DNA from 2 places in the Desulfosarcina ovata subsp. ovata genome. Region 1 is predicted to be linked to the other one. Evidence: riboswitches for the same ligand, from Rfam matches in the RefSeq annotation. Region 1 holds a riboswitch; the other holds the start of a gene.

Region 1 (16,080 bases):
GTCGGTCTGAATGTCGCTGCCACCGATGATCACCGTTCCGGCGGTGGGAGGAAAAAATCCGGTGATCATGCGCATCGTAGTGGACTTTCCAGCCCCGTTGGGGCCGAGAAATCCGAGAATTTCTCCCTTATCGGCGCTAAAGGAGATATCGTCCACCGCCAGGTGATGGCCGAACTGTTTGGTCAGATTTTTCACTTCAATCATGGATATGCGAACTCCTTGGCCTATTGATGATCGTGAACAGATGCCTGCAGAAACAAATGGCAACACACCATCGCCTCGCTGATGGCGACTGCCCCACAGGCTGCCGGCACCGAGCAACATGGTGTCCAACCGTTTGTTTTGAAAAATCGGATACATGTTTGCAGCCCCCCACGACGGGCAATCTCCACCCGTCCGACAGATGACGGCTTGCAAAAACTGGTGAAAAATAATATTTCACCCCGATATGTCAAGTCTGTTGGTCTCTCCGGTCGACCATACCCGGCAATCCCTCGCTGATGACGCTGTTGAGGTGGCCGACCGTTGTCGGAGAGGAGGCAGAGCAGCGGCTATCAGTATTCAAGATAATGTTTTTGGCAAGGCCTTAAGGGAGGAAACTGTATCCAGCATACCGCAACGACCGATAACGCAGCCCAAAAACATTATCTTGAATGCTATAAAACGGCGGCGCGTCGATGTTTGCACAAGTTGCTGCAAGCTCGTTCAACGGCCTGTTTTCAAGGATTTTTTCTTGACAAAAGGACCGACTGCCGATACTAAGTCGCAAGCTTCACCTCCCGTGTTTTTTCACCCATGGACGGGATCGCATCCCGTTTGAAATTGATAAGCATGAAAGCATCGGTAACGAATCCGGCGTGTTCGCGAAAGAACCGCCTGGGCCATCGATTGATGCGGAAACTGGTGCAGGGGTATTAAGTTTAATCGGTGATGGTTTCGCTACGAGGCCATCACACAGCGGTTGACGGAGATTCCATGAGTACCTTAGACGAGAAGGCCACAGAGGTGATGGATGATGATTCGGCGCATGCCAAGGGCGCAAACGAGTCCGGGGCCAGCGGATATATCATCCTGTTCTTCATCATCGGTTTCGCAGCCAGCATGGTGTTGGGGTGGGTCGCTTTCCCCAAACTCCTCTACTCCCAAAAACAGCAGCCGTTCAGCTTCAACCACGCCATGCACGTTGCCGAAGTGAATAATGGCTGTGAGAGTTGTCATTTCTTCAGGGACGACGGCAGCTTTTCAGGGATTCCCAAACTGGCCCAGTGTACTGGTTGCCATGATGAGACCATGGGCGAGAGTGAAGCGGAAGCAACCTTCGTTGAGCAATATGTTTGGGAGGAACGCGAAGTGCCCTGGTATTCCTATTCCCGCCAGCCTGACTGTGTTTTCTTTTCCCATGCCGCCCATGTGGTCGGCGCCAAAATGGATTGTGTCACCTGCCACGGCCACATCGGCGAATCGGAAAGCTCCCGCCCCTACGAATACAACCGCATCACCGGCTACAGCCGTGACATCTGGGGCAAAAACATCGCCGGTCTCAAGAAAAACAGCTGGGATCGCATGAAGATGGACGATTGTGCTCAATGCCACAAGGAGGCCGGTATTGTTCACACCTCCAGCGTTCAGACTAAGCGCGATGCCTGTTTTGTCTGCCATAAGTAAGCGCGCTCGGACACGCACAGGCACGATCCGGTTAACGATTGCAGCGTCTGCTTTGGATATAAGGTGAGGGAAAAATTCATGAAAGTTGACAGAAGAAGTTTCTTATCGTTCGTCATCGGCGGCGCAGCGGGTACGGCCCTGTCGCCATTGCCGTGGAAACTGATGGATGACTCTTCCATCTGGTCGCAGATGTGGCCCTGGACACCGGTGCCACCAGACGGTGAGGTGGTTTACGAGGATTCCACCTGCTCCCTGTGCCCGGGCGGATGCGGCATTACCGTGCGAAAGATCGACAACCGCGCCGTGAAAATCGAAGGCAAGCCAGGCCATCCCGTCAATGACGGCGGGATTTGTATCCTGGGACTCTCCGGGCTCCAAATGCTTTACGGACCGACCCGCATCAAAGCCCCCATGAAACGGATGGGCGAACGGGGCGCGGGAAAGTGGCAGAAGATCTCATGGGACGAGGCCCTGGGAATGCTGACCGAAAAGCTCACCGCCATTCGCGAACGCGAGGAGGCCCATACCGTGGCCGCCATCGCCGGATCGGATCAGGGCACGGTTCCCGCGCTCCTGGCACGTTTCATGGCCGCCTTTGGATCGCCCAATTTCATCCGCACCCCCTCTTATCAGGATACGGACGAGCTGGCCGTGGGCACCCTTTTCGGTGAGGCCGGACGGACCGGTTTCGACCTGGAAAACGCCGATTACATTCTTAGCTTCGGCAGCGGCATCGCCGACGGCTGGGGCTCCCCCGTGCGCATGATCAAGGCCTGCAGCCTCTGGAAAGAAAAACGCGTCCCCGTGGTTCAGGTGGATCCGCGCCTCTCCAACAGTGCCGCCAAAGCCACCCGCTGGGTGCCGATCACCCCGGGCACCGAGGCCGATCTGGCCCTGGGCATCGCCGCCGTGATGATCGCCAAGAACCTGGTCGGCAGCGGCGCGGTTTCCGGACTGGGCGGCATAAAAAACACGCTCTTGACCGACTACGCACCGGAGAAGGTCTCCCTGTCCACCGGTGTCAGCGTCGAAGCCATCGTCGAGATCGCCAAAGACTTCGCCCGCGCCAACCGGCCCCTGGCCCTTTGCGGACGGGGCAAGGCCCAGAGTCCGGAAAGCCTGCGGGAAACCGCAGCCGTTTACCTGCTCAACGGTCTGACCGGTAACGTCAACCAGGAAGGCGGGATGTGGGCCATTGCCCCGGCCGACTATATCCAGTGGCCCGAGGTGGCCCGCGACAAAGCGGCCTCCGCCGGATTGCGCCAACCCCGTTTCGACGGTGCCGGCAGTGGTCAATACGCCAATGCGCGCCATCTGCTCCAGCGTCTGCCCGACGGGCTCAACGGCAACGGGCCCTATCCGATCCAGGTGTTGATGGTCGCCGATGCCAACCCCTGCCACAGCCTGCACGATGCCGCCGCATTCAAGGCGGCCCTGGATAAAATTCCCTTTATCGTCAGCTTTTCGTCGTTCAACGACGAAACCGCGGCCATGGCCGACCTGCTGCTGCCCGATCATGTCTACCTGGAACGCTACGCCGACGTTCCCGTGGCCGCCGGCCTGCCCAGCCAGACCATCGGGTTGAGCAAACCGGTGGTTTCGCCCCAGTTCAACACCCGGCACCTGGGCGAAACCCTGATCAATCTGGCTCAGGCCGTCGGCGGCAGCGTGGCCGAATCCTTCCCGTGGAAAAACTACGAAACCTGCCTGCAGGAAACCCTGGCCGACAAATGGGATGTCCTCATGCAAAAAGGCGTCTGGGTCGACGATGACTTCGCCACTGCGGGCAGTTCGTTACAAATGGCCGCCCTGGATACGCCGGCCGTCGAGATCGAAGGCGATGCGGGAACCTTTCCACTGTTGCTGATGCCTTACGACTCCATACGAATTTCCAGCGGATACATCGGGGATACCCCCTTCATGATTAAAACGGTGGCTGACACCGTGATTAAAGGCAAAGACGGTTTCGTTGAGATCAACCCCCAGACCGCCGGTGAAATGGGTTTGAGTGAAGGCGACCTGGCCACGCTGACCACCCCCCGCGGGGAGGCGCCGGTGCGCGTCCACCTCTTCGAGGGAATCAAACCCGGCGTGATCGCCATGGCCAAGGGGCTGGGGCACACCGCCTACGACGGCTTCCTGGCAGACAAGGGGATCAACGTCAACGAACTCATCGGCCCTGTTGAGGATCCGTCATCCGGCCTCGATGCCGCCTGGGGAATCCGGGCCAAGCTGGCCAAAGCCTAACCAACCTGACGTGAGGTTCTGATGAAACACGAGCAGAAACACAATCCGCCCATGAAGTACGGAATGGCCATTGATCTGGACAAGTGCACCGGCTGCGGCGCCTGCATGGTGGCCTGCATGTCGGAAAACAATGTGCCGTTCAAAAAAGATGAGTCCAACAAGCTGGACAGCATCACCTGGATCCGCGTTTATAAATTGACCAACGGCAAATCCTTCCCGGATACGGAGATCTGCTATCTGCCGCGGCCCTGCCAGCATTGCGAAGGCCACGGCGGACACAGCCCCTGCGTGTCGGTCTGCCCGGCCACGGCCACCGACTACAGCCAAGAAACCGGTATCGTCAGCCAAATCTACACCCGTTGCTTTGGTTGTCGGTACTGCATGGCCGCCTGCCCTTACCATGCCCGTTACTTCAACTGGTGGGATCCGGTCTGGCCTGACGGGATGGAGAAATCCCTCAGCCCCAACGTTTCACCCCGTATGCGCGGGGTCGTTGAAAAATGCAGTTTCTGCTTCCACCGCTACCAGCAGGCCAAGAACAAGGCCTACCTCGACGGTGAACGCCGGGTTCCCGAAGAAGCCTACCAGACGGCCTGCACCCAGGCCTGCCCGGCCGGGGCCATCGTATTCGGCGATCTCAACAACCCGACGCATAAGGTGCATCAGATCGTCAAGCCCGATCCGCACAACGGCAACAAATCGAAAAATCCGCGTGCCTTCCGGCTTCTGGAGCGGCTGGGCACCAACACCAAGGTGTACTATCTTTCCAGTCGGGAATGGGTCCGGCGGGCCGGGGACAACTATCTGGAACATGAGAAAACCGGACAGGTCTCCAAGCCGCACCATTAATAAAAAGCGCCTTTACGGTAAAGGCTTTTGTATAAAAACGGCAAACCGTACAGATCAAGGAGTACTTACCCTATGGATTCTGCTTTAATACCCAAAGGAGTCAAACGTTGCCCGATGTGGCAGTTCCTTCTGGGACTGGGCATTGTGGGCGCTGTGCTCGCATGGGGCGTTTATGCCATGTTGCTCTGCTGGTTCAAGGGATTGAATCAGACCAACATGAACGACTACTACGGATTCGCCCTGTGGATCTGGGCTGACCTGGCCGTCATCGCCGTGGGCGGCGGCGCTTTTTTCAGCGGTCTGCTCAAGTACATCATCGGCAAGGACGAGCTCAAGAACATCATCAACTATGCCGTGCTGATCGGTTTCATCTGCTACAGTTCGGCCCTGTTGATCCTGGCCATCGACGTCGGCCAGCCCCTCCGGAGCTGGTTTATTTTCTGGCACGCCAACGTCCACTCCATGCTCACCGAGGTGGCTTTCTGTCTCTCCTGTTACTTCTCGGTGCTGACCATCGAGTACATTCCGCTGATCCTGGAAAACCGCCAGATCGACAAGGTGCCGTTTTTCCACAACCTTGGCCACAACATGCACGAAACCATGGCGGTCTTCGCAGCCACCGGCGCATTCCTCTCCTTCTTCCACCAGGGCTCCCTGGGTGGCGTCGCCGGTGTACTCTTCGGCCGTCCCTTCTCCTTCCGCGAAGGACTGCTCATCTGGCCGTGGACCTTCTTCCTCTTTACCTGGTCCGCCGCCGCTTACGGCCCCTGTTTCACCCTGTTGATCACCTGGATCACCGAGAAGGTGACCCGCAAGAAACTGGTCAAGGACAACGTGGTCGAGCTGCTGGCCAAGATTTCCGGCTGGATGATCTTCACCTACACCATCGCCAAAATCTGCGACACCACCCGCTGGGCCAACATCACCGCCCCGGGTCTGGGCCAGACCCTGGCCGACTTCTACACCGGGACCGCCTTTTACGGCTACTGGATCCTGTTCGCCGAAGTCGTGCTCGGCGGCTTGGTGCCGGCCATCATCCTGATCAGCGCGCCGCTACGCAAGAACCCCGTCTGGCGGGTAACGGCGATCATTTTGGCTGTTTTGGGCGTCTCCCTGAACCGCTGGGTGATGGTCCTCCAGGTCATGGCCGCGCCGGTCATGACCTTCGACCAGTGGATCCTGTACTACCCCAGCTGGCAGGAAGTCGCCACCACGATCCTGCCCGTGGCCTACGGCATCATCCTGATCATGATCTCCTACCGCTACCTGCCGATTTTCCCCCAGGAAGCGGAATTGAACCCCATTGACGATGAACCGGAGGTCGAGGCCGTAGCCGACGCCCCCGCTGACCTTGAACCGGCGAAAGCCTAGCCCTCAAAAGGAGAAGATGACATGTTTCCTTTCAGTTTTGAATGGATCTGGGACGCCGGCCACATGGTCTTTCACGGCGGTCTCTGGTACGCCCTGAATATCATCGGCATCGGCATAACCTACTGCGTGATCAAGGCCGTTGTCGATACGGTCAAAGGCAAAGGCAGCCACGGCCACCACTAAAAACCTGCACCCATCGTATAAACAACAAAACGCTTTCGCGGATTGCGGTCCGTAGAAGCGTTTTGTTTTATAGGTGATTAGGATCGGGGGCACTGGTTCAGTTCAATAGGTAATTTAGCTAAGGGGGTACAATTTTTCATTTTAATAACAGATAGTTATATTCAATATGACTGGTTTTTCAAGCCTGCTATAACATATTGATATTATTGGATCACCTATTGAACTGAACCAGTGCCGGATCGGGAATTTTATTAATTAAACGAAATTGCTTGTTCTTGCGCCCGTCTTCCGCGTTGCATCAACGGCCACATACTCCCGGTATGCAACCCTTGATGCGCCTTGAAGACGAACACAAGCCCGGCGCAATTACGTTCAATTAATTTCATCCCCGATCCTTAGCCGTTTAGGTGGCAGGCTGAAGGGCAGGTCGAATGCGGCCGGTCAAAACATCCCGATTTCCCATCCATGCCCCCCGGTAGGAGCTGGCAGCGCCTGCGACCATCAAATCAACCGCATTTCATCTTCGCGGCCATGGGCCGCTCCTACAGGCACCGGAAGCAATTTGTTTCCACGGTCAGCCGTATTTCGTCAATGCACGATGTCGCCGGCAGCATTGTGCAAAATTCATTGCCGGAATCACATAAGTATGCCAACGTATCCCTGGATTCTCCAGGCAAATGAAGCACCATGCACTGCAACCGCAGCTCCGCATTGATGTGAAAGGAGTCATTCAAATGGCGCCCTCTTCTTCCGGACACGACGAGACCCGGCAGATTAACCGGATTGCAGCATACGCATTCCTGCTGAACCTCGCCCTTGCCGTCATGAAAATCGTGCTGGCCTATTTATCGGGAAGCCTCGCCATTATCGCCAGCGCCATTGATTCGGCAACCGATTCCGTGGCCTCGCTGCTGATTTATGCCGGGGTCAAGCTCTCCACGAAAAAAACGCGCAAGTTTCCATTGGGCCTGTACAAACTCGAAAACCTGGCCTCGGTGCTCATTGCGATTTTCATCTTCATTGCCGGATACGAAATCATCCGTGAAATTTTCACCGCCGGCGGTGGTATCCCGCACATCCGGATTCCCGACATTGTCCTGCTTGCCGCCGGCAGCCTGGCCACTCTCGCTTTCGGGCAGTACGCCATTGCGGTGGGACGCAAAACCGAGTCGCCGACATTGGTTGCCGAGGGGCGTCACCGCCAGGTGGATTTTCTCTCCTCCATGGTGGTTCTGATTTCGGTGGTTTCCAGCTATCTGAACATACATATCAACGTATCCGGGTTAACCATCGATCAGTTGGGCGCAGCACTGATTCTGCTCTTTATTGTCCGCGCAGGCTGGGAACTGCTTTTCGATGGCATGCGCGTACTGCTCGATGCAACCATCGACTTTCCGACAATGGACAAAATTCGTAAGATTATCCGCAATGAACCGCTGGTGGTCGGCATCAACTCACTGATCGGCAGAAATGCCGGCCGGTTCCGGTTTATCCAGGCCACCATTACCGTAGACACGAAAGATCTGAATAAAGCCCACCAAATCAGTGAGGATATCGAAAAGAAAATCCGGCAACAGGTGACGCACATCGAAAAAGTGATCATTCACTATGAGCCTCGCGAACGCACCCATGACCGGATTGCGCTGCCTCTCGAAAACCGCAAGGGCCTGATCAGCGGCCACTTCGGCGAGGCCCCCTACTTCAGCATTGTATCTGTCCGTAGAAGCGACAATACCATCCAGGAACAGACGCTGATTGAAAATCCCTATCGGCAGGTCGGCACCGCAAAAGGCATTCGCGTTGCGGAATGGCTGGTTGCGCAGGGCATCGAACAGATTGGCATAAAAGAGGATATCTCCCTCAAGGGGCCGGGATATGTGCTCTCCAGCGCCGGCGTGGAAATTCACATCCTGTCTGTCGACCATTTGGGTGAAGCGATTCTGGAAATCATCCAGAATTCCTCGTAAATCTGCCTCACCGTTGTTGCAACATTGAGGTAAAGCAGCCGATGACATCTCCTTGTCCTGCCTGTTGCCCGTTCTTTCCTGAAAGCAGTTGCCCGCAGCCTGCTTTTATGCAAACCTGTCAGTAACGGCCGGCAACCCATTCCCTGTAAATTTCTGAGAACGACCGCACCGTGGCGGCACTGGCCGGCAAAGTGCCGGGCCTTGGAAAATGATAATACATCCAAATTCGGTTGCTCTGATCGGGCCCGCAAAAACGGTTGCCGTGAATAGGGTTTTGTGTCTATTTTGCGTCCCATGGTGTCTATAGCTTGGCGATGCCGTCAAGTGCAGCCAATAATCAATATCGCCGGTACCCTTTGAAGCGGGCGCGACGGCGAATCAGAAAAGGCCAATCCAATGACCGACCAAGAGTTTATTCAAATTCAGGGCGGCCGCCCCTTGAGCGGCAGTGTCTGCGTCCAGGGATCCAAAAATGCCATTTTGCCCATGCTGGCCGCCTCCCTGCTTCCCGAAAGCGGATGCAGCGTAATCCGCAATGTGCCTCCGCTTAACGACATTCTGGTGGCCTTTGAACTCATGCGCCACGTGGGCGCCCAGGTGGACTACTTCCCCGGTGAAAAGGTGGTTTGTGTGGATGCCACCCACCTGACCCGCTCAGACCTGCCGGAATCGCTCACCTGCCGCCTGCGGGCATCGGTACTGTTCATCCCGCCCCTGCTTAAACGACTGGGCGAGGTCCGCCTGCCCAGCGTGGGCGGCTGCCCGCTGGGAAGCCGCAACCTCAACTACCACTACCGGGGGTTTGCCCGCCTGGGAGCCACCATCACCAGCGGGGATGCGTTTGTCATCAGCGGTGAGGATTTCAACGGCACCTCTCTCTATCTTGATTTTCCCAGCCACACCGGCACGGAAAACCTGATGATGGCCGCCGGTTTCTCCAAGGGGGTCTCGGTTATCGAAAATGCCGGCGCTGATCCGGAAATCTACGATTTCGCCAAATTCCTGATCAAAATGGGCGCAACGATCCACGGTCTGGGTACGCGCACGTTAACGGTGGAGGGCGTCACGGCTCTGAACCCCATCGACTACTACGCCATGAACGACCGCCTGGACGCCGGCCTGTTCATGATGGCCGCCGGTATTGCCGGAGGAAAGGTCTCCATCATCGGCGTGGTCCCCGAGGATCTTCGGCTGCTGATCGAAAAAATGGTGCAGATGGGCGTCGAAATCCGCGTCAACGGGCATGTGCTGGATGTCGAATCACCGGGCCGGAACCTGAAACCGGTTAACGTGCTCACCTGCCCCTACCCCGGATTTGCCACCGATTTCCAGCCGGCCATCATGGCCCTCTCGTGCATTGCCGACGGCCAAAGCTACATCCGCGAACGCATTTTCGACAAGCGCTTCAGCCAGGTGGCCGAGTTGCGCAAACTGGGTGCCGATATCGAGTTGGTCGAAGACGACGGCCTGGCCATCGTCAACGGCCCCACCACCTTCCGGGGGGCGGACACCCGTCCGGACAACATTCGGGCGGCATCGTGCATCCTGCTGGCCGGGCTGGCCTGCCCGGAAACCACCACCATCGGCAATGTCTACCAGATCGGCCGCGGTCATTTCGACATTGAAAACCGATTTCAACAGATCGGTGCGCGGGTGACACGCAAAACCCGATAGCGATGGGTCACAAATGTCAAATGTCCAATAAAAAATGCCAAATGGTGGTATTCTATCTATTTTAAAATCGATTTCATCCTTCATTTGACATTTGGGCGTTGGCATTTGGCATTTTCCCACTTTCGGGAATGGTGCGTGTTCAGGAACGGCCGGTTTTTGATTTTGCTTGCGATTGCCCTGGCTTCGCCACAATCTTTTATTGACTTTGTCAGCCCGCAGGCATTATAGACAGTTTGTTAATACTTTTTTTGCTGGGGGGGTCCCGCAGACGGGGCTGAGATGGCGCAGCAGCGCCGACCCTTTGAACCTGATGCAGATCATACTGCCGTAGGGAAGCGCGACAAGAAAATCGTTTTCGCACCTTTCTTTGTCAGGCTTGTCTTTCGGGCGGGCCTTTTTTATTGGTCCGCCGCCGTGCCCCCCTTTTTTATTGAACCCGCTGAACAAGGGGATCCCCATGCACTACACCACCCAAATGGATGCCGCCCGCAAAGGCATCGTGACCGACCCGATGCGAATCGTTGCCCGGAAAGAGAAAATGGATGCCGAGGCCCTGCGCGAATCGATCGCCGCCGGCAAGGTAATCATCCCGGCCAACAAAAACCACACGAATCTCGATCCGGAGGGCGTCGGCCAGGGGCTGCGCACCAAAATCAACGTCAATCTGGGTATCTCCAAGGACTGCTGCAACGTGGACCTGGAGATGGACAAGGTCCGCCTGGCCCTGGATCTCAAGGCCGAGGCGATCATGGATCTTTCGTGTTACGGCAAGACACGCGAGTTCCGGCGCAAGCTGGTGGCCCTGTCGCCGGCCATGATCGGTACCGTGCCCATCTACGATGCGGTGGGGTTTTACGAGAAAAACATCAAGGACCTGACCGTGGACGAGATTTTCGAAGTGGTCGAGCGCCACTGCGAGGACGGCGTCGATTTTCTCACCATCCACGCCGGCCTCAACCGCCAGACCGCCGAGAAGATCAACAGCCGCAATCGTATCACCAACATCGTCTCCCGGGGGGGCAGCCTTATGTTCACTTGGATGCAGATGAATGACCGGGAGAACCCCTTTTACGAGTATTTCGACCGCCTGCTGGAAATCTGCCAGCACTTTGGCGTCAGTCTGAGCCTGGGCGACGGCTGCCGCCCCGGCTGTCTCAACGACGCCACCGACGCCTGCCAGGTGGAGGAGCTGATCACCCTGGGCGAGCTGACTTTGCGGGCTTGGGAGAAAAACGTCCAGGTAATGATCGAGGGACCGGGGCATATGGCCATGGGCGAAATCAAAGGCAACATGATGATGGAAAAACGCCTTTGCCACGGCGCCCCCTTCTACGTGCTGGGCCCCGTCGTCACCGATGTGGCGCCGGGCTACGATCATATCACCAGCGCCATCGGCGGAGCCATTGCCGCTGCCAATGGCGCCGATTTTCTCTGCTACGTCACCCCGGCCGAGCACCTGCGACTGCCCGACCGGGATGACATGAAGGAAGGCATCATCGCCACGCGCATCGCCGCTCATGCCGCCGACATCGCCAAGGGCATTCCCGGCGCCCGTGACTGGGACAATGCCATGTCCCGGGCCCGGGCGGCCCTGGACTGGGAAACGATGCTGGACCTTGCCATGGACCCGGAAAAGCCCCGTCGCTATCGCGAAAGCTCAACCCCCGAACATGAAGACAGTTGCACCATGTGTGGCAAAATGTGCGCCGTACGGAACATGAACCGGGTGCTGTCGGGGAAGGATATTCAACTGAACGACTGATGAACCCGCAAAAGGAATAAATATGTTTAATCAGCTTAAATCATCATTTATCGAGATCGCCCATGAAAGCGGACTGATGGAAACCGAAGTTAATATTACAGCCAGACAATTGACCCCCAGAGAGGCCATTGGTGAAACGGAAAGAAAAGATTTCCCTCTTTTGCAAGGGAAGGAAAGTTTGATGCAGGCTGAATTTAAAGGTGCAATTGGTCAGGCTTTCACAGATATCCCAATGAATTTTAAAGGAAAGATTAAAGATATAGTTGAGATTAAGCTGAGTAATAACGGAGAACGTGCTCTTTTCATTTCAGCCCTAAATGCTGTTATGCGGCACCTTGAAAAGGCAGATAAAACTATTCACTGTAAAAATAAAGAACCTGAAATGTGTGCAAAGGAAATTGCTAAAAGTGTTATTAATAAATACGGAATTAAAAGTAATATTGGTATCATAGGATTTCAGCCCGCAATTATTGATAACTTTTCAAAAATTGTTTCACCTGGAAAAGTAAAGGTTACAGACCTGGATAAAGATAACATTGGCAAAAAAAAGTACGGGATTTCTATTTGGGATGGAAAAACAATGGAGGAAGAAATTTTTAAAACCAGTGATGTTCTTCTCGCAACAGGTTCCACAATTGTTAATAATTGCCTGGAAAGACTAACTATATATGCTGAGAAATATAATAAACCCATATATTTTTATGGTACAACGATTGCCGGGCCTGCGATTATTTTAAATCTAAAAAGATTATGTTTCAATGCTTCATAATATAATTTGACTGCCTTGGGAAATATTTAAAATCATAGAATATGATCGGGGATGCCGCGACCGCTTCCTTGGACATGTTGGTTGCCGGCTCGATTTGCATCATACAAAAAGATCCGTGCTCAGGTAGCGCTCGCCGGTGCTCGGCAGTATCGTAACGATGCGTTTGCCTTCATTCTCCGCACGGGCCGCCACCTGAAGGGCCGCCCACACGGCTGCCCCCGAGGAGATACCGCACAGGATGCCTTCGCGGGCCGCCAGTTCCCTGGCTGTTTCAAACGCCTTTTTGTCAGGCACCGTGACGACTTCGTCGATAATGCTGCGATCCAGCACCTGAGGGACGAACCCCGCGCCGATGCCCTGAATCTTGTGGGGCCCCTTCTCACCACCGGAAAGCACCGGCGACGCGGCCGGCTCGACCGCCACACAACGAAAGCCCGGCTTCTTTTCCTTGAGATAGCCGCCCACGCCGGTAATCGTGCCCCCGGTCCCCACACCGGCCACCAGGATATCCACGTCGCCGGCCGTGTCGTTCCAGATCTCCACGGCAGTGGTCTCCCGGTGGATGTGCGGATTGGCCGGGTTCTCGAACTGGTTGGGCATGAACGCACCGGGATTTTCGGCCACGATGGCAGCGGCTTTTTCGATGGCCCCGGCCATGCCTGACGGCCCTGGCGTCAGCACCAGCTCGGCACCCAGATGGCGCAGCAGCTTCTGACGCTCCACACTCATGGTTTCCGGCATGGTCAGACACAGCCGATATCCCCGGGCAGCACAGATAAAGGCCAGGCCGATACCGGTATTACCGGATGTCGGCTCGACGATCAGGGTATCCGCCGTGATCCGCCCCTGGGATTCGGCATCGTCGATCATGGCCGCGGCAATGCGGTCCTTGACACTGCCCAGGGGGTTGAAAAATTCCAGTTTGGTGATGATTTCAGCGGACAGGTTGGCACCGATCCGGTTTAAACGGACCAGTGGGGTGCTGCCGATGGTGGTGGCAATGGCCTGATGGATGGTCATGGGATACTCCTTTGGCGTACGTTTTACGGCTGCAACGGGGATGGCCGTAGCGGCCAATCAACCGGCCTTGCGACGGGCTTCCTTGATGATCAACCGGGGGGTCTCCAGCATTACGGTTGTGTCGGGAGGAATCGACTCGGTCAGCCAGACATTGCCGCCCACCACCGAACGGGCGCCGATCACCGTGTCCCCACCCAGGATCGTGGCCCCGGAGTAGACGATCACGTCATCTTCGATGGTCGGGTGGCGTTTCTTGCCGCGCAGCCGTTCACCGGCATCCTTGGGCAGGGACAGGGCACCCAGGGTCACCCCCTGGTAGATGCGCACGTTATTTCCGATCCGGGTGGTCTCGCCAATCACCACGCCGGTGCCGTGGTCGATGACGAACCGCCCCCCAATGGTGGCGCCGGGGTGGATATCGATACCGGTAATGCTGTGGGCGTGCTCGCTCATGATCCGGGGCAGCATGGGCACGCCCAGTTCAAACAGCCGGTGGGCCACCCGATGCACACTGATGGCATAGACACCCGGGTAGCTGAAAATAATCTCATCATGGCTTTTGGCCGCCGGATCGCCCTCGAAGGCCGCCCGCACGTCCTGGGCCAGCACCTGCCGGATGTTGGGGATGGCATCCATCAACGCCAGGGCAATGTCATGCCCCTGATCCTCGCACCCACTGCACGACTGGTTGAAACGCAGACAGTCGTGGCGGATGTTGTGGGTGATCAGGTCGGCCAGAAGGTCGTACAGCTTAGAAACGGTCTGGCCCAAACTGTAGCGCAGGTTCACCGTATCGAGCTTCTCACGGCTGAAATATCCCGGGAAAAGCAGTTCGCGAAACATATCGATGATGTCGGTGGCGAACCCCTCGGCCGGAATGGGCTCGCTGTCAATATGCGTGTAACAGGGGCTGCTTTCGGCGTGATCGATGATGCGTTCGGCGACCGTGGACAGTCGGTCACGCGCCTGGATTCGGCACTCGTTTTCGGACCGGCAGATATCATGCATGGGTTGACTCTCGCTTTCATCATGGGTCTTCATAAATGGTTTCCCTAGTGTAACCATCAAGAAAAGGTTGTCAAAACCCGCAGGCGCGTAAAAATCCCTGATCTCCAATCCGGTCGAAAAATTGACAAGCCGGAACGATTCTGGTTTGATATGCGCAAAACATCAATCAAGCGGTACCGTAACCCCATAAGGACAATACTTCCATGACTGGATTGGACGACCTCAAAATTGCCGTCTTGAGTGAAGAAGACCTCGCAACCATCCGAACCCTGGAAAAAAAACTGGGACCCAATATCCGCCTGGTGGCCGTAGAAAGCAAAAGCGTACTCTATGCTCTGGAGGCCAAGATGGCCCCCAATGAATGGCAGCGGGTGGACACGGTTTACTCGGAAATCAAGAACATCAAAGCCTACTACAACGAGCTTGACACCGCCAAGGAGGCCAAGGGCTGGCTCAAGGGTTTTCTGATCAACAACAACCTCTCCCCCAAACCCAAAAAGCGCCCTATCCGGGTTCGCGAGGTGGTGAATACGGAGTCGGAATAAAAATGGAACATAACCGGATCATTCCAGCGGCAGCCGTCCTCCCTTATCCACCGATGTCGACAGTACGATGGCCGTACGGGTCTGACCATAGGGGCTGAAACGGGCCACCACGGTTTCCAGGTCGGCCACATCGCCGACCCGAACCTGGATGAGAAAGGATGCGTTGCCGCTGATGTGATGGCAGGCCAGGACCTCGGACAGGCCGGCAGCGACTTTCTGGACCGCCGGATAGTGCCGGGCGTCGGTGGTCAGCTGGATGAACGCCGTCACCGCACGGCCCAGAACAGCCGGATCGATGTGCGCATGATATCCCCGGATGACGCCCGCCTCCTCCATCTTTTTCACCCGTTCGGTCACGGCGGGCGATGAAAGCCCCACCCGTTTACCCAGCCGGCTGAAGGAAATGCGCGCGTTTTCCTGCAGTGCGGCAAGGATCTTGCGGCCGATCCCGTCCAGCATTTTTTCAATCAGACGGTCCATGGCCTCCATTTCCTTGTTTTTTAAGGTTCCGCCCCCTGAAAACCGTTGTTTGCCCATGGCACCGGTCACCCGATCCGGGATACAGTGGCCGCCATGAACCTCTCATTTTTCATCAAGGGACTGATTTTCGGTCTTTCCATCGCCGCACCGGTGGGGCCCATCGGCATCCTGTGCATCCGCCGAAGCCTGGCCGGCGGCTGGCAGGCCGGTCTGCTCACCGGCATGGGGGCGGCCACGGCCGACGCCGTTTACGGTTGCATGGCCGCTTTCGGACTGGCCGGCGTCACCGGCGTTCTCGTGGGGCAGCAACTCTGGATTCAACTGATCGGCGGCCTGTTTCTCTGCTGGCTGGGCCTGCGCATCCTCCTCAGCCACGGCACGACTCCAGCGGCGGCCAAGGCACCCGGCAGCACCGCCGGCTATCTCTCGGCCCTTTTGCTCACCCTGACCAACCCCATGACGATCCTCTCCTTTGCCGCTGTCTTCGCCGGCATGGGCCTGGGCCTTAACAGTGCCGGCCCCACGACCGCAGCATGGCTG
Region 2 (16,080 bases), 1.4 Mb from region 1:
TGCCCCCAATCTCTCAAATTGTTCCGGTAGCGCCTTCAGCCACTCGGTATCGTTCATAGCCTCGGGAGGAAGGTTGATGCTGCAAACCAGAGATGGGTCGGAAAATGAGGAAATATCGTCCATCACCCGTGTAAGCCCGATATCAAACAGATCCCGCAACTGATTCGAACCGAAAGCGGAAAGGAACTTGCCTGGTGAAATGATCTCATCGCCATCCCTTAATCGGCCTAACGCTTCGGCTTTTATGGTGCGGCCGCTGCTTGGATCAACTATGGGCTGATAGTGCATCTCCACTTTTTCTTGGGCCAACAGCCGCCGAAAGCGTAATCCGTCCGCCAAGCGATGCCGGCGTTTGATACGAGATTTTTCTATGAAATCGAGGTTCACTCCGATCAGATCGGCAATTTGCTGCCAATAATGGCGGGTGCTCTCATTCAGAAAATAGCCGGGGAAGCTCTCACAAACCATGAGAAGTGCTATCGGGGCACCTTGAAGGTCATGCATCAAAAACTGTCCAAGCGAACGAATCCCCATGCTTTTGCATTCGGTTCGCCAATGCGGGTATTGATCTAATTTGTTGACGATAATTGGCTGTTCGCGGAACCATGCCTGTTGAATGTCAGGCACAGTGACGGTTGGATAATCCGGCAGGGTTAAATCCGTTGCGTCATAGGGTACCTGGCCCTTGGCCAACAAGTGGCGGTAGTTGCCATTTTTTACACTGCCCACAGCAACGCCCATTATATCCTCATTTAATGATTTTATCAGGATTTCAAGGGTGTCCTGAATGAAATCCAGCGTATTTGCCGTCTGTCGTTGTTGTACGATTTTTTGATGAACAGACAAGCGATTTTGCTGAACCTGGGTATACATCTCGATTTGATTGATGAGATCGTATTGAAAGCGGCGTGTTATTATATCCTTGAGTTTTTCTGCATTCGGATCGCCGTCGGCTATGACCACTGCGATATCCAGATACATAACAGAGGCTTCCGTAAGCACATCCGTAGATACGCCGGAGCAGAAATGGCGCCTCCCGGCCCTGCCGGCCATAACTTTATGGCTTTCCGGGCTGAGTTCCGGGTGTAAAACAGAACCCATGTATTCGCTTTGAGCGAGACGCAAATGCTCAAACTCTTTGGGCGTCAGGTTATCTAATACCGCTTTTGCGTCAGGTATCTCCATAAGGAAGTCGTAGAATTTTTCGACAGACTGGTGGATGAGATTCTCCACTGGCCCGAGATGGGATAAAACTGAGGAGGCATCAGGACCATAAGCGCCTCGGACCCAGATCGGCTGATAATGAATGTTGCTATCCATTTAAAAGTCTCCTATGCAAAAGACCGGTCTTGCCATGCAGCGGCTGCATGAAAATAACGCAAAGGCGATCCTTTTCATCGACCTTCATGAGCCCCTCTGAAATTAAAAATCCAACAACTGTCTACAATCGGTACCCAATAGGCAATCCTAAAGCATGACATATTCAATCACAACGTATTCAGGAAACAATGCCCTGTTGATGACCGGACAAAAGGCTTGCCATTCCGGGATGCCCTTGCTAATAGTAGGCGCCATTCCGATTGGGGTGTTCTGCCGACAGCCGGCAGAACTGAGAGCAGACCCATTGAACCTGAAGCAGTTCACACTGACGTAGGGAATTCGGAAGCGCCTCTCAGGATTTATTGCCACGGTGGTTCTTTTTTCCACGCCGGTTCATCAAACCGCTCGCAAAGATAATCCACACAAAGCGGTGCTCCTCCTCCCCATCGGATGATTGGTTTCAAGCGCTGCGATCGGTGTCGGACCCCTCGCCAGCAAAACCCGAAAACATTGTGGAGGACCCATGACAACCAACAGCCTGTCTCCCGTGAATGCGTCCCAAAGAAGCCGCAAAACCGCTTATGCCGTCGTACTGGTGGCCATTGGCGTGGCCCTGGCCCCCTACACCGCTTTTCCCATCGGCATCGCCAAAGTCAATCCCACGCAACACCTGATTAATGTGATGGCCGCCGTGCTGTTGGGGCCGTGGTGGGCCGTCCTGACGGCCATGGTGATCGGGATCCTGCGCAACGCCATGGGGCTCGGTACCCTGCTGGCCTTTCCCGGAGGGATGATCGGCGCCTGTCTGGCCGGCATCGCTTACCGGCTCATGCGCCGGACCTGGGCGGCGGCCGCCGGTGAAGTCATCGGTACCGGTCTGATCGCGCCGGTGGTCAGCGCGCTTTTCGTCGCTCCGGTGCTCATGGGAAAAGCGATCCCGCTCTTGGCCCTGGTGCCATCCTTCGTCTGCAGCACCGTTATCGGCGCGCTTCTGGGCGTGCTGGCCCTGCGCCTGCTCAAGCGGACCGGCAGCATCGATTTCTAACCCGATGAGTTCCGCCTCTGAAGCGCCCGTTATCGCTATCCGGAATCTGGTTTACCGTTACCGCCGGGAAGATTCCCAGCCGGTATTGAACGGTGTCAACCTGGACATTTTTCGGAACGACTATCTGCTCATAACGGGACGCAGCGGGTCCGGGAAGTCGACCCTCTGCCGGACCTTCAACGGGCTCATCCCTCATTTTCACGGCGGGGTGCTGGACGGTGACGTCCGAGTGACCGGAAAGCCGGTCGGCCAGACCGCCATCGCCGATCTTTTTGATCAGGTGGCCATGGCCTTCCAGAATCCGGACGGGCAGCTTTTCTGCCGATCGGTGGAACAGGAAATCGCTTTCGGCCTGGAGAGCTTGGGCCTGCCCCGTGAGACCATCGCAGCCAGGATCGACACCGTCCTGGGCCAGACCGGGATCGGCAAACTGCGCCATTGTGATCCACAAAAACTTTCCGGCGGTGAAAAGGCGCTGGTGCTGATCACGGCCCTGGTGGCGTTGCGGCCGAAGGTTCTCGTGCTTGACGAACCGTTCGCCAACCTGGACCCGGCCAATGTCGGGCGGGTGAGAAACGTTCTCAAAGGGCTGCATGCCGGCGGTGTGGGCATCGTGCTGTGCGAGCATCGCCTCTCCCGGACCGTCCCCGACGCTACCCGGGTGGTGGTGCTCCACCGTGGACGGCTGGTCGCCGACGGCATCCCGTCGGCGGTCTTGTCCAATCCACCGGAGGCTTGGGGGCTGGAGCCGCCCCTGGCCATGCGGGTTGCCGCCATGAACGGTTCCCCCGCCCGTAGAACCATCGCGGCGCCGGGCGGGCTGCCGTCCGATTCCCAACGGATTGGCCGTCTGGAACCCCGACCGCCGCGGGTGGCCATTGACCGGGATGCTCCACCCGTGATCGAAGTTGACGGCCTCTCCCACCACTCAGGTGGCCGCACCCTATTGCGGGATATCGCGTTTGCCCTTCATCCCGGCGAATGCATCGCCATCGTCGGCGCCAACGGAGCCGGCAAGACCACGCTGCTGAGGCATCTGTTGGGGTTGCAGCGACCGACCGGGGGGATGGTCCGGATCCATGGCCGCGATACGCGACGCACACCGGTGGCCGAGTTGGCCCGGGAGATCGGGCTGGCGTTTCAGAATCCGGACAACCAGTTTTTCAAGCCGACGGTCGCGGAGGAGATCCGTATCGGACCTCAAGCCCTTGGCGTCCTGGACAACCGCTGGATCGAGGCACTGGCGGCGACCTTTCACTTGCAGCCCCTGCAAGCCCAGACGCCGTTTCGCCTCAGCGGCGGGGAGAAGAAACGCGTTGCCTTTGCCGCGGCCCTGGCATCGAAGCCGGCCATTCTGGCCCTGGACGAACCCACCGCCGGACAGGATTTCATCTTCCGCCGGGATCTGCGGGATCTCCTGGCCCGGATGGAGACCGAGGGACAGGCCGTCATCATTGTCACCCACGACCTGACCTTTGCCGAGCGCACGGCCGGGCGCTGGCTGCTGATGGCAGGCGGATGCCTGCTGGCCGACGACACCCCGGACCGGATCATGGCGGATGCCGACCTCATGGACCGGGCCGGTCTGGTACCCAGCGAGCGTTTTCAACTGATGCGGATGGGGCCGGATGCTTGATCCGCGGACCAAACTGCTGCTGGCCCTGGCATACGGCACCCTGGTCGCCGGGATGCGTCAACCGGCACACCTGGGCCTCGCCTGGGGCGGGCTGGTCGTCGCCATCGTTGTCCTGGGGCAACTGAGAACCTATCTGCGCTGGCTGCTCATGCTGGTTCCCATGGCCCTTTTTTTTGGTGCGGTGACCGCATGGTCGGCAGACCGGTTCACGGGGTTGGCCGCCGCCATGGGCCTTTTGGCCATGACCACGGTTTTTTTCGTCTTTTTCGCGACCACGGATCCGGAAGATCTGGGCAACAGCCTGGTTCATTCAGGCCTGCCGTTTGCCGCCGCCTTCGTCATGACCGCCGCCATGCAGTTCGTGCCGGTGGTGGCCCGCAAAGCCCGAGCCGTAATCGAAACCCAGCAGGCCCGGGGGATCGTCCTGAAACCGGGCTGGCGGGCATTGCGCAATTACCCGGCGCTACTGATTCCGTTGCTGGTCCAGTGTTTTCAAATGGCCGACAATTTGGCCGAGGCCATGGAGGCCCGCGGATTCGGCCGCTCCGGCCGGACCTTTCGAAAATCCTACCGCCTGCGCCTGCGCGACTGGCTGGCCATATTGGGAGGCTGGGGCGCTGTGATCCTGGCCTTCACATTTCTGGCCCATTGAACCCGGGGCGTCAATCTGACAGGGCAATCTGACTCCGGGGCTTGTCCTACGGCCTTTCCCGTGCTACTGCAATTCGTGTTTTAAATAAAATGTCATATCCCCTATTACCTGTTACGATCCAATGCCTTGGAGGCCGCGCATGGTTACCCCGATCTATCTGGACTATAATGGCACCACACCCCATGACCCGGAAGTCATTGCCGCCATGCGGCCGTTTCTGGAAACCGAATTCGGTAACCCGTCCAGTTCTCACTGGTACGGCATTCGGCCCAAGCGCGCGGTGGAGAATGCCCGCCGGCAGGTGGCCGGCCTGTTGGGATGCTCGCCAAAGGAAATCTTCTTCACTTCCGGCGGCACCGAGTCCAACAACCATGCCATCAAGGGGATGGCCCGCGTTTTAAAAAAAAGGGGCCGGCACCTGATCACCACCACCGTGGAGCATCCGGCGGTCCTGGAGGTCTGCCGTTACCTGGAAGCGGAAGGCTTTACGACCACTTACGTGGATGTGGACGAGACCGGCATGGTGAGTGTGGACGCCATCAAAGCGGCGCTCCGGCCGGATACGATCCTCATCTCGATAATGCACGCCAACAACGAAGTCGGGACGATTCAGCCCATTGCCGCGATCGCGCGTCTGGCACGGGAGAACGGCATCGTCATGCATACGGACGCGGCCCAGAGCGTGGGCAAGATCGAAACGGATGTTCAATCACTGAACGTCGATCTGCTCTCGGTGGCCGGCCATAAAATCTACGCGCCCAAAGGGATCGGGGCGCTGTACGTGCGCGACGGCGTGAAGCCCGAAACGTTCTGCCACGGTGCCGGCCAGGAGATGGGCTGGCGGGCGGGAACCGAAAACGTGCTCGAAATCGTTGGCCTGGGCAAAGCCTGTGAAATGGCCGATCGCAACCTGGTGCATGCCAGCGCCCACCTGGCGGCCATGCGCGATCGCCTCTACCGGGGCCTGCGCGAGAAACTGGCCGACATCCGCGTCAACGGTCATCCGGAACAGCGACTGCCCAACACCCTGAGCGTTTCCTTCAAGGGCCTGGAGGCCAACCGCATTCTCGAAGAGATCGGCCTGGCGGTGGCCGCCTCCGCCGGCGCGGCCTGCCATTCGGACACGGTTCAGCTTTCCCACGTCCTGGAGGCCATGCGGGTGCCCGTGGAATGGGCCAAGGGCACCTTGCGGTTTTCCACCGGCAGAATGACCACCGAGGCCGAGATCGACCAGACGATCGATGAGGTCGTCCGGGCGGTGGCGCGATTACGACAGGACAATTGAAACAGAATAAAATAACAACTGAAAACATTTCCCAATCAATTTCCATATGGGACGATGTTGGATTGCCGGAAATAAATAATTCCTCCATCTGCTTGTCTTTGTGCCCGTCTACCGTGTTGCCGCCACCCGCACATATTCCCTGATATGCACGGGTGGCGGCGCCTTGTAGACGACCCCAAATCCGGCGCGATCTTGGGGAATTATTCTGATTATAACGGATTTTGGGGAGTTTGATTCCAATAAGCCGAACATACAGTGGCCTATCCCCCGACAAAAACACAACATGTTGATATTATTGAAGATTTGAGTCTAGACTTTTTACTAATAATTTTATATAGTTAGAGACACATCCCGCCAAAGGAGGTCTCTAACTATATGGGAATAGCAGATACAAGATCCGCTAACCGAAACAACAGAATCATATGTTTGCCCTTTTCTCAAGGCAATTATGAATGCAACATACTCAACCCGGTTGATTTCAGAACTTCCGTAAACAAAAGGATCGAACTGTTTCCGGAATTATTCCCGGCTGAAATCGAAAATGGATATCGGATGAAGGATCTTTATTACTCAAAAAAACAATCCATATGGATCCGTCGAATTAAAATATCCGGTGTTGCTTACACCATTCGTCCTTCATTTGTACTGCCATACCTCGTTGGATTTGTTGACGAAATCGAAGATGCAATGTTTTTTAGAAAGTTCGACATACCATTTTGGGCCATAAGTCGTGTTTTCGGAAAAGATCCCATGTATTGGTATCGAATCGAACAATCTATCGGGCGAAACAGCATTGTCGGAACAACTGTCCGAAATCCTCAAGATGTTCCCGAACATCTTGCCGCTGATGAAAAGCATACTCGAATTTTAGGTGAAAAAACGTATGTGGCCACGACAGTTGGTGATGGCTGTATTCTCGGTGCAGCCGTTGCCAAAGACGCCGGAGAACAAGCGTTAACAGATGCGTATCAAGTGTACAAACAAGAGGCCCAGTGTATAAAGCCGGAATATTCACCGGAAACCGTGAATATGGACGGCTGGAAAGCCACCCGAAATGCGTGGCAATTCCTCTTCCCGGCAGTAGTTATCATTTGCTGTTTTCTTCATGTGTTTATCAAAATTCGTGACCGTGCCAAAAAGAAATACCGAGATATTTTTGAAAACGCCGCATCAAAGCTATGGGAGTGTTATCGCGCTGAAAGTAAGGCATCGTTTTCCCAAAGAATAAGAAGGTTGTACGAATGGTGCGAAAAGAATGCTGTGCCATCCGTTATCATAGATCCCATAACGAAGTTACGGAAAAACATTGCCGCCTATCGTGTTGCCTACGATCATCCTAAAGCACACCGAACCAGTAACATGGTTGACCGGTTGATGCAAAGAATGGATCGCCACCTGTACAGTACCCAATATTTTCATGGATCGATGGATGCAGCGCAGTTGAGTATTCGAGGATGGACGCTCATCAATAATTTTTCACCATACAATCCTCGAACGGTTAAGTTGCACAATGGATTTAAAAGTCCGGCGGAACAGCTAAACCAATTCAGATATCACAACAACTGGTTGCAAAACTTGTACGTTTCGGCTTCTTTGGGTGGGTACCGGAGACCTCCCCAAAATCCGATATAATCAGGAATTATTTATTTCCGGCAACCTTAAAGAAAGGGGACCAATGAAAATAATACGGATCAACATGACGGATCAATCCATTCATTATGAAGATGTTCCATCCGAGTACCAAATGCTTGGGGGGCGTGGCCTTACGTCAACGATTATCAGTAAAGAAATTGTTCCTACTTGTGATCCTTTAGGGCCTGAGAACAAATTGATCATTGCACCCGGTTATCTCAGCGGAACCGTTCTGGTCAATTCAAGCCGATTGTCGATAGGAGCAAAAAGTCCCCTGACCGGCGGGATAAAAGAGAGCAATGTGGGCGGCACCGTGGCATCCGATTTGGCCCATTTGGGAATAACAGCGATCGTGATCGAGGGAAAGCCGGCAAATACCGATTACTATCTCCTTAAAATTGATGGCGCTGGAAATGCTGAGCTTATGGATGGCAAAAAATTCAAGGGGAAAAGGACCTATGAACTTGTAGAAACGTTAAAAGGAAAATTCCCCCAAACAAGCAGTATTACTTGTATCGGGCCGGCTGGAGATCAAATGCTGACGGCAGCTTCGATTCAGACCACAGACGCAGACGGTCGTCCCTGTAGAGCGGCAGGACGAGGCGGTTTGGGTGCTGTCATGGGTTCAAAGGGGGTAAAGGCCGTTGTTGTTGCCAAAGGAGGCAAGTTGGCAGATCCGCTTACGGATCCAAATGGGTTTAAAACGGCAGCACAAAACTATGCCAAGGCCATCAGAGATGATGACGGTACGGAAGTGTTGGCGGAGATTGGATCAGCGATGCTAGTGGCGCCGATTAATGCGGTGGGTGCTCTTCCGACTTGCAATGCCAGAAAAGGCCAATTTGATGAAGTTGAAAAAATTACCGGTGAAACCATGGCAGAGGTGATCAAGCGCAGAGGTGGAAAAAATGCCCATAAGGGATGTGCCCAGTGCATCATTCGATGCTCTAATGAGTATGTGGATGAAGCTGGAACGTATATCACCTCATCACTGGAATATGAGACCATCTGGTCCATGGGTGCCATGATTGGCAATAGCGATCTCGATGCAATCGCCAAGATGGATTTTCTATGTGACGATATTGGTCTGGACACCATCAGTACGGGTGTGGCCATAGCGGTTGCAATGGATTCCGGGTACAAATCCTTTGGTGACGCACAAGCCGCCATTGAGATGATCGAGGAAGTCGCCAAGGGATCGGCAATCGGAAAACTTATCGGCAGCGGTCCGGGGGCGGTTGGCGGGTATTTCAAGAACGACCGGGTGCCTGTGGTAAAAAACCAGAGTATTGCCGCCTATGATCCCCGGGCCCTTCAAGGTATGGCAGTTACCTATTCAACGACGCCCATGGGGGGCGATCACACGGCTGGATGGGTTGTTGCCGATAACATTGAAGCTTGGGGGGGAACGCTGGACCCGTTTTCAGCCGAAGGGCAGGTCGAAAATTCCAGAAAAAGTCAAATCAACATGGCAGCGGTTGATACGGTGGGTATCTGCGATTTTGCACAATCCGGATTTTCAGCAGGAATCGACAATGTTTGTAACATGGTAGCTGCCAAATCAGGCAAACCCTTCAGGGAAGAAGACTGGACCGCTTTGGGTTTACGAATCCTGAAAGCGGAGAGAGAATTCAATCGTAATGCCGGCTTCACCAACAAGGACGACAGACTACCCAAAATGTTCTATGCGGAGCCGCTGCCACCTCACAACAAGGTTGTGATCATCAGCGACGAGGAGATGGACCAGACCTTTGATTTTTAAAGGGTCGAATATTTGATTTCAATAAACACCGATGAAAATACGAGTCAGATTGTACGGTACGCTAGGAAACGATATCCCCGATCATGACCGGCGAACCGGTAAACGGGTGGCACTTCCAGATGGATCGAAGGTGAGCGATCTTATCGCCCACCTGTCCATCCCACCGGGAAAAATTGGAATTATCACGGTCGACGGGAACTTGGCCAAAGCCTTCGATACGCTTTTTGAGGGCAATTACGTCTGTATGTACCATCCCATCGCTGGCGGATGAATATAGTGTTTTTGGGATGCGTTATCGGTCGTCGCAGTATTACAATACGACTTTCTTCCTTAAGGCCTTGCCAAAAACATTATTTTAAACACTGTCTATAGACAAAGAAAGGCGTTATGCCAAAAGATCCCATCCCGGCCAAGCGTCACTCTTTTACCGCCCTATTGACCCTCTGCTGTCTGATTACCTTTGGCTGCTACTTTGCCGTTTCCATGCGGCTGCCGGTGGTTCCGCTGTATGCCCGTGGCTTCGGTGTCAGCACCTCTCAAATCGGGATGATCAATGCCGCCTTTTTCCTCATGGCCGGCCTGTTGTCACTGCCCTCTGGAATCCTCTCCGATCGTTTGGGCCGCAAGCGCATGGCTGTTTGCGGCACTGTGGTTCTCTTCATCGGTATGCTGCTACTCTGTTTCAGTCGATCGTTTTTTTCTCTTGCCGGTATCTATCTGCTTCTGGGCGTCGGCATGGCGGCGTTCAGCCCCACCATGATGTCCTGGGTGTCGAAGATATCGCCGTTGACCCATATCGGCCGGGCTTACGGCTGGTATACCACCGCTTTATTTTGCGGAATGGGCATGGGACCCGCGGTCGGCGGTGCTTTGGGGGAGTGGCTAGGGTTCAAACCAGTGTTTCTGATCGCTGCAACATTCGTAGCCGTAACGATCTGGGCGGTCCTTTGGTTTTTGCCCGCGCGGAAAACAGTTTCCGATCACACCATCGGAAATCCGAGGCAACCGCTTAATTGGAGGCCGATACTCACCAACCGTCGGCTCATTGGCTGTTGGCTGGCGGCCTTCGGGGCCAACATCATCGCCGGCTCCTTTTTCAGCTTCTTGCCACTTCTGGCACACGACAGGGGACTCGACGTGGGCCAGATCGGTATCGTCTACCTCGTCCAGTCGTTAACCAATGCGTTGTCAAGGATTCCCTTCGGCACCATCAGCGACCGCATCGGACGACGCAACTACCAGGCGCTCGCCGGTGTGGTGCTGGCATCCTTATCCATTGCCATATTCGCACCGGCGGTAACCTTCGTCCATTTTCTCTTGGCCGCTTCCAGCTTGGGGGTAAGCCTGGCCATCGCTTTCACCTCCCTTGGTGCGCTTATCGCTGAAACCACGGAATCTCGTCTTCTGGGCCTGGCCATGGGCGGCTACAACAGCTTTATCTATTTCGGTCAAATGGCCGGTTCCATCGGATTGGGGCCTCTGATCGAGGCCATGGGCTTTGGCGCTGGGTTTCTGCTTGCCGGTGCATTCAATCTCTTTCTTGTCTGCTTTTTTGCGTGGAGCATGTTGGAGAGATCGCGAGACAATCAGAAAATATCCCCATGACATTTAGGGATAACAGGTTTCATCTACTTCATGCAGTTTTTGCAGATGCCGTCGATGCGGACCTCAATTTTGTCGATGCGGCCGGGAAAGGTCTTCTGGAATGTATCGGTGTCTACCTTGAGGCTTTCCGGGGTCAGACAGTCCATCTGTCCGCAACGCGTGCAGTAAAAATGAGGATGTGGCGGATGGTTCGGGCTGGGGGCCATGCCGTAGTAAAACGCCCGGCCGCCGGTGCTGATCCGGTCTATGATGCCATGGGCCACGAGCAGATCGAGGATGCGGTAAACAGTTACCCGGTTGATGCTGCCACGGCGTTCCAGGGTAGTGTAGATATTGCCGGCGGAAAGCGGATAGCTGTTGTTGCCGATCACTTCCAGGACGCCCAGTCGGTTGTCCGTGGCTTCCAGCCCCGCGCCATCCAGGAGCGCCTTGTAGTCGCATTGGTTACACATTTTGTCGCCTCTGGGGGTCGAAAATTGAATCGCACCCGCAAGCCAGGTCCGGATTGGCCGCCTTTTTTTTCCGGATGGAAAAGATTCGCTGAACCAGCATGTTGAGAAAAAAGAAAAGACCGGCCACCAGAATGATCGATGCCCCGGAAGTCAGGTCGAAGGCGTAGGAAATCCACAACCCGCTGATGGTGAAGGCCACCCCCAGCAAGCTCGATCCGACCATCATTGTCAGCAGGGAACGGGCATATTTCTCCATGATGAACGGCGGAATGGTCAAAAGAGCGATGACCAGAATCAAGCCCACCACCTGAATCACCATTACTACGGTGACGGTCAGCATGGCGATAAGCATGAAGTAAAGCAGGGTGACCGGTACGCCACGGATCCGGGCAAACTCCTCGTCATAGGAGAGGGCCAGAAGATCGTGGTAGTAAATGGCCACCAGGACCACGATGCCGATACCCATGGCCACCATGATCCACAGGTCGTTGTCGGGGACGGTGAGAATACTGCCGAACAGGTAGCTCATCAGATCCACGTTGTAGCCGGGCTTTAGGTCGATCAGGATGATACCGATGGCCATGCCCACGGCCCAGAGTACCCCGATAATGGTGTCGCTGCGGTGTTTGGCCTTCAGGGTGACGGTGGCCATGATCATGGCCGCGGTAAGCGAGAAACCAAGGGTTCCCACCAGATAGGGCCAGCCCATGTAGAATGCCAGCCCGATCCCGCCATATGCGGCATGGGCGATGCCTCCCGAGAGAAAGACGATGCGGTTGACCACCACCAGGGATCCCATGATGCCGCAGATGATGCTGGCCAGCAGGCCGGCGGTCAGGGCGTTGCGCATGAATTCAAACTGCAGGGCATCGATCATGGATCACTCCTCGTGTTGCCGAAGCACGCGGTGGGGCAGGCGGCCATGGGTGACCAGTTCCACGGGGCAGACCTCTTCGACGGTGCACGGGTACATGGCTTCCATCATGTCGCCGGTGATTTCGGCTTGGTGGTGGTAGTGCAGGCGACGGTTGACGCAGGCCACGGATTTGACATAGGTGGAGATCACCAGAAAATCATGGCTGACCACAATGATGGAGACCTCCTGGTTGAGCCTTTTCAGCAGCTGGTAAAAATCGTTTTGCCCCTTGGAATCGATACTGGCCGTGGGTTCGTCCAGCAGCAACAGCCGGGGATGGGTGACTAGGGCCCGGGCGATGAAAACCCGCTGGCGCTGGCCGCCGGAGAGTTCGCCGATGCGACGCTCGGCGTGTGCGGCCATGTCGATACGCTCCAGCGCTTCCAGGGCATCGCGGCGATCCCGGGTCTTGTTTTTGGACCAGCGTCGGCCGGGGGCCAGTTTGCCCATGAGCACCACATCCAGCGCGGTGATCGGAAAACGGCGGTTGATGTTCACGTCCTGGGGCACATATCCGATCTGGTGCGAAACCTGGGTGGGGGCTTCACCCAGAATGCGGATGCTGCCGCGGGCCGGTTTGAGCAGCCCCAGCATCAGCTTGAGCAGTGTCGTTTTGCCGCCCCCGTTGGGGCCGATCATGGCGACAAAGTCACCCTCGAAGACGTCGATATTGACATTCTCCAGAACGGATTGGCCGTTATAGGCGAAGTCCAGGTTTTCGATCTGGATGATGGGGGACGCCTCCCCCTGATCATTCAAATGCACGTTTGATCTCCTCTGCCGTTTTACGCAATTGGGTTGCCCAGTCGCCGGCCAGCGGGTCGACCACCACCACACGGCCATCGATGGCCTTGGAGATTTCACGGGCGCTTTTTAAAGAAAACTGGGGTTGCACGAATACCACCTTGATGCCGCTTTCCCTGGCGTGCTCGATCAGCGCCATGAGTTGTGCCGGCTTGGGGCTTTTGCCCTCGATTTCGATGGATACCTGCCGCAGCCCGTAGGCGTGGGCGAAGGTCCCCCAGGAGGGATGGAACACCATAAATGACGACCCCTGGAGTCCGTCAAAATCGGCTCGCAAACGGGCGTCAAGATCGACCAGTTCCAGCATGAACGCCCGGTAGTTGGCTTCATAACCCGAACGGTGGTCAGGGTCAACCGTCTCCAGGGCGGTCAGTATCGAGCGAGCCTGGAGCATCACCAGGGGAGGCGACAGCCAGATGTGCGGATCGCGGCTGCCGTGGTCGTGCTCGGCGTGCATCTCGGATGAAACCGCTTTTCCGCTTTTATCGGTGTGGGGCATTGCATGATCGTCATCCGCCGCGTCGGGATGATGGTGGTGGGCGGCCATGGGCAGCTTGAGGATGCCATGGTCGGTATGCACGACCGTCAGATTCGGATTCATGGCCGTAATTTTGCCCAGCTTGGCCTTTTCGAATTCGATGCCGATGGCGAAGTAGAGCCTTGCCTTTGACAGAGCCACCATCTGCTGGGGTTTGGGCTCGTAGGTGTGCGGATCGGCACCCGGCTCCACCAGTACCTGCACGTCCACCCGGTCCTTGCCAATCTGTTGCACAAAGTAGGCTTGGGGGGCGACGCTGACGAACACCGGGATGGGGTCTCCGGCCCAGGACCTGCTGATAAAACAACAACAAGCTGTCAAAACAACAAATAGCGAGGCTTTAAAATACTTCACCATTGATCCCCTTGTGTTGTTGGGTTGGTTGATGGGAACAAAATCAGTCTATGCAAGTCTATTGCATTGGGTAGGGATTGGCAAGGGGCGGGGCAAATTAATTAATCATAGGGGGGCTAAATCCGCTTGCAGAGGATGGTAGGGGCGAAATATTTTTCGCCCCTACGGTGCCCGATACAGTTGGTCAAGCGTCCATTGCACCGGATTGTTGCGGATATATTCGCGCAGGCCGCTTAATTCCGGTTCGCTGCGAATGATGTGTTCCCAGTAGTTGCGTTGCCAAACCTTTGCACCGGGTGTGCGGCGCATTTCGTTGATACGCCGGGTGACGGCGGATTTGAATGCCCGGACGATCGTCGGCAGTGAACCCGCAACCGGTTTTCCAAATTGCTCGCGGGTTGTTGTAGGGGCACGGCGCGCCGTGCCCCTACGAGGCCGAAGGAACACGATTCCGTGAAAATGATTGGGCATCACCACCCATTCATCCAATTCGATTTCATTGCGAATGACGGCCGTTTGGATCCATTCGTCGGTGACGATGCGGCCGGCATCATTCAGTTTCATGTGGCCGTCGGTGATATCACCGAACAAACACACCTGCCCGTGGGTGCAAAGGGTAATGAAATACGCCCCGGGCGAGGAATAATCGTATCCCTTGAGCCGGATGGATCGGCGTTTGTGGATGGTGGGATCGTAATTCATTTAAATCCCATGGGATATGATAAAAGGGCACGGCGCGCCGTGCCCCTACGGAAGATCCATCGTTTTAAATAATTCCGGCATCCGCTTTTTTCACCCACCCGATCTTGTCCGCGGTGTAGCAGATGAGCCGGTAGTCACCGGACTCCCGCTCCACGCGCACCCGGGTGCCGGCGTGCAGGACGAACAGCTGGGTGGCGGTGTCGGTGAAACCGGAACGTACGGCGACCTCCTCGGGCAGGATGATCGCATCATGCATGTGGGCGGCTTCGATATAGTTGAAGACCGCAGTGGCGGTGAAGATCAGGGCGGCGGCAGCGGTCAGGAGGGTGCCGGGCCGCAGGAGGCGTTTTTTACGCACGGCCAGAACGGCCAGGGCCGTCCACAGGGCCGCGTTGAGCAGCAGGGCCGCCCAGCGGACGCTGGCCGCGCTGAGCTGATATTTCCAGAAAAAGAGAATGCGCAGGAGCGGCGATTCCTTTTCACCCGGCTCGTCCCGGGTCAGGGTCAGGGCGTAGTTGTAATTGAAGTGCAGATCCGGGTTGCCGGGGATCCGCTTCAAGGCCCGTTCGTACCACAAAATGGCGTGGCCGACGTCATCGTTCTTCAGGTAGGCATTGCCCAGGTTGTAAAACAACAGGCCATTGTCGATGCCGCCATCGGCCAGTCGTTGGAATGCGTCGATGGCCGCCGGCCAGTTGCCTTTCTGATACGCGGCGGTGCCGTCCATGAACGTATGGGCGTCTTCAATCGCCCAGGCGCCGACGGGAAGATTCAGGAGAAGCAGAATCCACAAGGTGAAGGAGATCCATCGTCTCATCGTGCCAGCCTCCGTACCACCTGGCGGGTCCGGTCCAGCAGATCGCTGCGTGTTTCGCGATCCAGCTTGCCGCCGGAGTAGTTGAACGATTCCACGGTTTCCAGAAGCCGTGCGGCCGATTCGGCGTCGGCCGAGTCCCAGCCGATTTCGGTCAGCCGTGTGCGCGCCTCCGACCAGGTCAGGGAGGTACCCATGGCCCCCTGCCGGCCGAGGATGGCCGATACCAGGGCGCGGTAAAGGGCCGAGAGAAAATCGGTGTCGGTGATGTCGCCGGCCGCAGCGGCTTTCAGGGCCTGCCGGGCCCGGTCGGCCATGATCCGTCCCGGGGATTCATCTTTTTGCATCATGCGCAGTGCGGTGCGGGTGACAAAGAAGCCGATCATCGGCAGGCCCAGCAGCATACCGAAGATCAGCGGTGACATGGATCGCCGGGTTTGCAAGGCCTCCAGCCCGGTCTTCAGCGGCAGGATGTCCCGGCCGGTGAATTCGACCTGCTTCTTGAGCGACTGGGGCTGATCCGGTGCCGCCCGGAAGACGTCGATGTCGGTGGATGCCGTTGC

What was found. Region 1 has a riboswitch for thiamine pyrophosphate ahead of thiC (phosphomethylpyrimidine synthase ThiC). Riboswitches for the same ligand answer to the same signal wherever they lie in the genome.
Region 2: another riboswitch for thiamine pyrophosphate. It lies ahead of thiW (energy coupling factor transporter S component ThiW); the one in region 1 lies ahead of thiC (phosphomethylpyrimidine synthase ThiC).

Annotation. Positions count from the first base shown of each region.
Region 1 covers NZ_AP021879.1:2,547,800-2,563,879, forward strand. Annotated here, with positions in the region: gene GN112_RS11445 (ABC transporter ATP-binding protein) at 1-204, opposite strand, end outside; gene qrcA (menaquinone reductase multiheme cytochrome c subunit QrcA) at 976-1,665, shown strand; gene qrcB (menaquinone reductase molybdopterin-binding-like subunit QrcB) at 1,744-3,912, shown strand; gene qrcC (menaquinone reductase iron-sulfur cluster-binding subunit QrcC) at 3,934-4,761, shown strand; gene qrcD (menaquinone reductase integral membrane subunit QrcD) at 4,834-6,132, shown strand; gene GN112_RS33785 (hypothetical protein) at 6,154-6,315, shown strand; gene GN112_RS11470 (cation diffusion facilitator family transporter) at 7,050-8,282, shown strand; gene murA (UDP-N-acetylglucosamine 1-carboxyvinyltransferase) at 8,679-9,956, shown strand; TPP riboswitch at 10,200-10,307, shown strand; gene thiC (phosphomethylpyrimidine synthase ThiC) at 10,414-11,718, shown strand; gene GN112_RS11485 (Rossmann-like domain-containing protein) at 11,741-12,487, shown strand; gene cysK (cysteine synthase A) at 12,587-13,507, opposite strand; gene epsC (serine O-acetyltransferase EpsC) at 13,565-14,548, opposite strand; gene GN112_RS11500 (hypothetical protein) at 14,719-15,060, shown strand; gene GN112_RS11505 (Lrp/AsnC family transcriptional regulator) at 15,079-15,597, opposite strand; gene GN112_RS11510 (LysE family translocator) at 15,634-16,080, shown strand, end outside.
Region 2 covers NZ_AP021879.1:3,918,737-3,934,816, forward strand. Annotated here, with positions in the region: gene GN112_RS17370 (EAL domain-containing protein) at 1-1,320, opposite strand, end outside; TPP riboswitch at 1,572-1,675, shown strand; gene thiW (energy coupling factor transporter S component ThiW) at 1,844-2,365, shown strand; gene GN112_RS17380 (ABC transporter ATP-binding protein) at 2,370-4,001, shown strand; gene GN112_RS17385 (energy-coupling factor transporter transmembrane component T family protein) at 3,994-4,653, shown strand; gene GN112_RS17390 (cysteine desulfurase family protein) at 4,793-5,938, shown strand; gene GN112_RS34435 (hypothetical protein) at 6,314-7,570, shown strand; gene GN112_RS17400 (aldehyde ferredoxin oxidoreductase family protein) at 7,614-9,332, shown strand; gene GN112_RS17405 (ubiquitin family protein) at 9,364-9,603, shown strand; gene GN112_RS17410 (MFS transporter) at 9,720-10,937, shown strand; gene GN112_RS17415 (Fur family transcriptional regulator) at 10,961-11,389, opposite strand; gene GN112_RS17420 (metal ABC transporter permease) at 11,382-12,266, opposite strand; gene GN112_RS17425 (metal ABC transporter ATP-binding protein) at 12,270-13,070, opposite strand; gene GN112_RS17430 (metal ABC transporter solute-binding protein, Zn/Mn family) at 13,057-13,914, opposite strand; gene GN112_RS17435 (transposase) at 14,164-14,703, opposite strand; gene GN112_RS17440 (tetratricopeptide repeat protein) at 14,768-15,520, opposite strand; gene GN112_RS17445 (BatD family protein) at 15,517-16,080, opposite strand, start outside.